2 linked regions of the Methylosinus sp. H3A genome follow. The protein of the gene in region 1 binds, or shares a complex with, the protein of each later gene. Links are inferred from orthologs where the notes say so. Each region holds a gene or a part of one and is shown in the gene's direction. Other genes may lie near its edges.

Region 1 (3,016 bases):
TTGTGCGTCGAGCGCTCGCCGCCGACGAGGCGCGAGGCCAGCGCGCCGACGCCGAGCCGATGCAGCTCGTGCTCGGCCTCCTCGACGATCTTGGGATGATTGGCGAGGCCGAGATAATCGTAATTGGCGAAGCTGACGAAATGCGTTCCCTTCGCCTCGAATTCGGCGCGAAGCCGGTCGATCTGCGCGAAGAAGGGATCGTGATATTGGAGGAGCGCATTGCCGGCGAAACGAAATCGTCTCGATGCGTAGTCCGAAAGGCTGTTATGCTTCGCCACTTAATGCGTCATCCCGAGTCTTTGGGCCGCGCGTGTTCTGGCGCGGCGCTCATTGGAAGCCGGCGCCCGATTCCTCGCGACGCCCGCGGTCGGCCCGCAGGCTTAGCATCCTTCGGCGCCATAGCGCCAGCGAAAGCATCGTGTCGCAATCATGTCGCAATTGTTTCGCTGGGGGCGGGGATTTCCCCTGCGGCGGAAGTTGTTCTATTGGCTCAGGCGATGACAGACGCTCCGCATCACCATTCCCGGCCCCACGCCGAACGGGCCTCCGCTCTGCGGCTGCGGGTGGAGGATCTCGCCGTCGCCCGCGGCGGGCGACGCGTCATCGCCGGCCTCGGCTTCTCGCTCACGGCCGGCGAGGCGCTGATCGTCACCGGCCGCAACGGCGCCGGCAAATCGACGCTTTTGCGCGCGCTGGCCGGCCTTTTGCCGCGCCTTTCCGGCCGCGTCGAGATCGAGGGAGCCGAGGAGGGGGAGGAGGCCGCCGCGCTCCTCCATTATCTCGCCCATGCCGATGGGCTGAAGGCGCCGCTCACAGCGCGCGAAAATCTGGAATTCTGGGCGCAATTTCTGACCGGCGAGCCGGATCGCCGCAGTCTCGCGCCGGCGCAGGCGCTGGAGCGGGTCGGGCTTGCGCATCTTTCGGAGACGCCCGTCGCCTTTCTCTCCGCCGGGCAGAAGCGCCGCATCGCGCTCGCCCGTCTGCTGGTCGTCTTCCGGCCGCTCTGGCTGCTCGACGAGCCGACCAGCGCGCTCGACGCCGCCTCGCGGGCCCGGCTCGCCCGGCTGATGACCGAGCATCGGGCGCTGGGCGGGATGATCATCGCCGCCACCCATGAGCCGCTCGGCCTCGAGGACGCGCGCGAGCTGGCGTTGGGGGCGAATTCGTGAATTCCCCGCTTCTCGCTTTGTTCTTGCGCGATCTGCGCGTCGCCCGCCGCATCGGCGGCTCGGCGACGATGGGCGTCGTCTTTTTCCTGGTGATGGTGTCGATCGTTCCCTTCGCCATCGGCCCGGACCCAAATCTCCTCGCCCGCATCGGCCCGGCGATATTGTGGATCGCGGCGCTGCTCGCGAGCCTCCTTTGCCTAGACCGGCTGTTCCAGGCCGATCTCGAGGACGGTTCGCTCGATCTCTTCCACCTCGGCCATTCGCCGCTCGAGCTCGCGGTGCTGGTCAAATGCGCGGCGCATTGGGTGACGACCGGCCTGCCGCTGACCTTGGCCGCGCCCTTTCTCGGCCTGATGCTCCAGCAGGACGAGGCGGCGCTCGTCGCCGTGACCGCGACGCTGCTCGCCGGCACGCCGGCTCTGACGCTGATCGGCGCCATCGGCGCGGCGGCGACGGTGACGCTGCGCCGCGGCGGCCTGCTGATGGGGCTGCTGGTTCTGCCGCTGACGATTCCCGTGCTGATTTTCGGCGTCTCGGCGGCGGAGGCGGCGACCGGCGGGACGGTGTCCTTCGCGGCGCCTTTCGCCATTTTATGCGCGATCAGCTTGGCGTCGCTGGCGCTGTGCCCTTTCGCGGCGGCAGCGGCGCTGCGGCATTTGGGGGAGTGACGAGACGTCGGCTTCCGCCATTCTACGTCACCCTCGACTCAACAAAGCCGTTACGCAGTCGATGATCGCTCTGCGGCGGCGATCATCGACTGCGTCGGCAGGGGTGACGTCGGCCCCGGGACGCGCGCCATAGTCGCTGATTTCTTTGTAGATATACGCTTTCGCGAGGAACTTCGGGAGCGATTTGTCGATCTCTCCGGTTTCTTTCGCCAAGCGGGCGAACTCGGCCCTCGCGCCCGAATGGGTTTTCACGCTCTTGCCGGTCGCTTCGACGATGAAGGCTTCGGCTGCATGGAAGGCTGTGTAATAGGCGCAGCGAGCGGCGACTTCGGCCTTCACAGCTCCACGCCTTCGCGGCGCAAGGCTCCCATCAGCGCCGTGGGCTCTCGATAGGCCGCGGCGAGGAAGGGCAGGGCGTTGATGACAGCGCCCGTGTCGTAAAGAATTTCGGTCTCGATCTCCGCGATCCGATCCGCCTCCCGTCCGATGCTCTCGATGTCCTCGAGGAACACGGCGACGTCGTAATCCGAGTCTGGACGCGCGTCGCCGCGGGCCCTCGAGCCGAACAGCACCACGCGTCGAAGCCGCTGGCCGTACGTGTCGCCGAGCGCGGCGCGAAACCGGCTCATGATCGGATCGATTGGGCGCAACATCACGCTCCCGCCCCGCTCAATACAGGCCGCCGGTCCCGCTTCCCACCTGCTTGTCCACATCCTGGGCGCCGCCGGAATGCAGGCCGCCGTCGCTGCCCGCCGCGGAATAGGAATCGGGCGGCGCGGTGCCCGGCTTGAAGGCCTCGAGGATCGAGCCGGAGCCCTTCGAGCGCAGGCCCGAATGCGGATCGACCGAGATCAGCTTTATGCCCGGCGGCACGCGGAAGGGCACGTCCGGCTTGTCCTTCAGCGCCACGGTCATGAAGTCGCGGAAGATCGGCGCGGCATAGGTCGCCGCCTGCGCGCTCTTGCCCTCGCCCACGGGCCGCGGCCGATCGTAGCCGATATAGACGCCGACGGCGAGGTCGGGCGAGAAGCCGACGAACCACAGATCCTTGGCCTCGTTGGTGGTGCCCGTCTTGCCGGCGAGATGCTTGCCCACGGCCTTGATCGACTGGCCGGTGCCGCGCTCGATGACGCCCTCCATGATCGAGGTGATCTGATAGGCGGTCAGCGGATCGAGCAC
Region 2 (2,871 bases), 2.9 Mb from region 1 along the record:
ATTCCCTCTAAACAGCCGGGCCATGATCTGGCTCCTCTTCGCTCTCCTGACCGGCGCCGCAGTGATGAGCGTATTGTGGCCGCTCGCGCGCAAAAGCGACGCCGGCGACGCCTCGGCCTCCGACATCGCCTTTTTCGAGGAGCAGATCACCGAGATCGACCGCGAGAGCGCCGAGGGGCGCCTCGCCGCGACGGACGCCGAGACCGCGCGAACGGAAGCCGCCCGCCGCCTGCTGCGCGCCCGTGGCGCGGCCACGAGCGCGGCCTCCTCCTCCCGCCGCAATGCGCTGGTCGCGGCGGCCGGCGCGATCCTGCTGATCCCCGCCATCGCTCTGCTGCTCTACGGAAAGCTCGGCCGTCCGGAGTTGGCCGACGCCTCACTCGAGGCGCGGCTCGAGGCCAAGCCCGGCCATAGCGACATTGCGAGCGCGGTGGCGCGGATAGAGGCGCATCTCGCCGAGCATCCGGAGGATGGGCGCGGCTATGAGGTGATCGCGCCATTCTATCTGCGCAACGGCCGCGCCGCCGATGCCGCGGCCGCCTTTGAAAAGGCGCTGCGCCTGCTGGGGCCGACGCCGCATCGCCACAATGCGCTGGGCGAAGCGCGCGTGCTCGCCTCGCAAGGCCGCGTGACGCCCGAGGCCATACAATCATTCGAGGCGGCGCTGGCGCTCGACCCGAAATCCGCCATGGCGCGCTTCTACATCGGCCTCGAGGCGGCGCAGAACGGCGAGCGCGAAAAGGCCGACAATGTCTGGTCCGAGCTGCTCGCCGACGGAGCCGCCGACGCAGCATGGCGCCCGCGCGTCGAGGCGCTGCTCGCGCAATTGCGCGGCGCGCCGGCGGCCGAGGCGCCGCAAGCGAGCGAGGAAGGCGCGAAGATCGCCGCAATGCCCGAGGGCCCGCGGCTGGACGCCATTCGCTCCATGGTCGAGCGGCTGCGCGGCAAGCTCGAGCAGGATGGCGCGGATGTCGATGGCTGGCTGCGGCTCATCCGCGCCTATAGCGTGCTGGCCGAGACCGAAAAAGCGAAGACCGCGCTGGACGGCGCCCGCAAGGCGCTGCAGCAGGACAAGGACGGGCTCGCCCGCGTCGACGCTCTGGCGCATGAACTGGGCGTAGGAGGATGACGGAATGACTCGCAAGGGCAAGAGGCTCGCGCTCATCTCCGGCGCGCTCGCGGTTCTGGCGGCGGCCGTCGGCCTCGTGCTGTTCGCGCTGCGCGACAATATCGTGTTTTTCTATTCGCCCGCCGAGCTCGCGCAAAAGCATGTCTCGCCGGGAGCCAGGCTGCGCATCGGCGGCCTGGTGAAAGAAGGCACGGTCGCGCGCGGCGAGGATCGCAATGTCGCCTTCACCGTCACCGACAAGACCGCCGATCTGCGCGTGAGCTACAAGGGCCTGCTGCCCGATCTCTTCCGCGAGGGTCAGGGCGTCGTCGTCGACGGAACGCTCGGCGCCGACGGCGCCTTCCGCGCCGACAGCGTGCTGGCCAAGCACGACGAACGCTACATGCCGCGCGAGGTCGCCGATGCGCTGAAGAAGCAAGGCGTGTGGCAGGGCGCAGGAGGAGAGGCCAAGAAATGATCGTCGAGACCGGCCATTTCGCGCTCGTCCTGGCTCTGGCCCTGGCGCTGGCGCAGGCGATTCTTCCCTTCGCCGGCGCGCGTCTGCGCGATGTTTCGCTGATGCGCGTCGCCCGCCCCGTGGCGGTCGCGCAATTCCTTCTCGTCGCCTTCGCCTATGGCGCGCTCACTTACGCGCATGTCGTCTCGGATTTCTCGCTCGTCAATGTGATCGAGAATTCGCATTCGCTGAAGCCGATGATCTATAAAATCTCCGGCGTCTGGGGCAATCACGAAGGCTCCATGCTGCTGTGGGTGCTGGTTCTGGCCGCTTGCGGCGCGGCCATCGCCCTGCTCTCGCGCGCCATGCCGGATCTGCTGCGCGCCGACACGCTCGCCGTGCAGGGGCTGATGGGCGCGGCCTTTCTGGCCTTCATCCTGCTGACGTCCAATCCTTTCGCGCGCGTCGCCGATCCGCCGTGGCAAGGCCGCGACCTCAATCCCATTCTGCAAGACCCCGGCCTCGCCATTCATCCGCCGCTGCTCTATCTCGGCTATGTCGGCTTCTCGATCGTCTTCTCCTTCGCTGCGGCGGCGCTGATCGGCGGACGCATCGACGCCGCCTGGGCGCGCTTCGTGCGGCCGTGGACGCTCGCCGCCTGGATCTTCCTCACGCTCGGCATCGCGATGGGCTCCTATTGGGCCTATTACACGCTCGGCTGGGGCGGCTTCTGGTTCTGGGATCCGGTCGAGAACGCGTCGCTGATGCCCTGGCTCGCCGGCACGGCGCTGCTGCATTGCGCCGCTGTGATGGAGAAGCGCGAAGCGCTCAAAGTCTGGACGATCTTTCTGTCCATTCTCGCCTTCTCGCTGTCCCTGCTCGGCACCTTCCTGGTGCGATCGGGCGTGCTCACCTCCGTGCATGCTTTCGCCAGCGATCCCGAGCGCGGCGTGTTCATTCTCGCCATTCTCGTTTTCTTCATCGGCGGCGCGCTGGCGCTGTTCGCCTTGCGCGCGAGCGCATTGCCGACGGGCGGGCTCTTCGCGCCGATCTCGCGCGAGGGCGCGCTGGTCGTCAATAATCTGCTGCTGACGGTGGTCTGCTTCGTCGTCGTTTTCGGCACGCTCTATCCGCTGGCGACAGACGCGATGGGTCTAAAAATCTCAGTCGGCGCGCCGTTTTACAATATCGTCCTGATTCCGTTCGCTTTGCCGCTCATTCTGCTGATGCCGATCGGCCAGATGCTCGCCTGGAAGCGCGGCGATCTCGTCGGCGCGCTGCAACGCCTGCGCGCAGCTTTCGCGGC

What was found. The genes of interacting proteins can lie anywhere in the genome.
Region 2: the proteins of ccmB (region 1) and ccmE are in contact, whole or in part, in a solved structure (PDB 8CE8), measured with the Escherichia coli proteins. The link is inferred for Methylosinus sp. H3A from one-to-one orthologs.

Annotation. Positions count from the first base shown.
Region 1 is NZ_JADNQW010000005.1:4,344,594-4,347,609, reverse strand. What follows is about bases 56-3,001. They hold ccmB (heme exporter protein CcmB), read left to right. Parts: upstream 56-1,165; coding sequence 1,166-1,837; downstream 1,838-3,001. Other genes in these bases: IY145_RS23090 (penicillin-binding protein 1A), read right to left, coding at 2,507-3,001; IY145_RS23095 (nucleotidyltransferase domain-containing protein), read right to left, coding at 2,173-2,490; IY145_RS23100 (HEPN domain-containing protein), read right to left, coding at 1,865-2,176; ccmA (heme ABC exporter ATP-binding protein CcmA), read left to right, coding at 498-1,169; IY145_RS23115 (aminotransferase class I/II-fold pyridoxal phosphate-dependent enzyme), read right to left, coding at 56-278. Also shown: more of IY145_RS23115, read right to left, coding at 1-55; more of IY145_RS23090, read right to left, coding at 3,002-3,016. UniProt on the Escherichia coli protein: Required for the export of heme to the periplasm for the biogenesis of c-type cytochromes.
Region 2 is NZ_JADNQW010000005.1:1,488,776-1,491,646, reverse strand. What follows is about bases 59-2,859. They hold ccmE (cytochrome c maturation protein CcmE), read left to right. Parts: upstream 59-1,133; coding sequence 1,134-1,586; downstream 1,587-2,859. Other genes in these bases: IY145_RS09990 (heme lyase CcmF/NrfE family subunit), read left to right, coding at 1,583-2,859; ccmI (c-type cytochrome biogenesis protein CcmI), read left to right, coding at 59-1,129. Also shown: more of ccmI, read left to right, coding at 23-58; more of IY145_RS09990, read left to right, coding at 2,860-2,871. UniProt on the Escherichia coli protein: Heme chaperone required for the biogenesis of c-type cytochromes. Transiently binds heme delivered by CcmC and transfers the heme to apo-cytochromes in a process facilitated by CcmF and CcmH.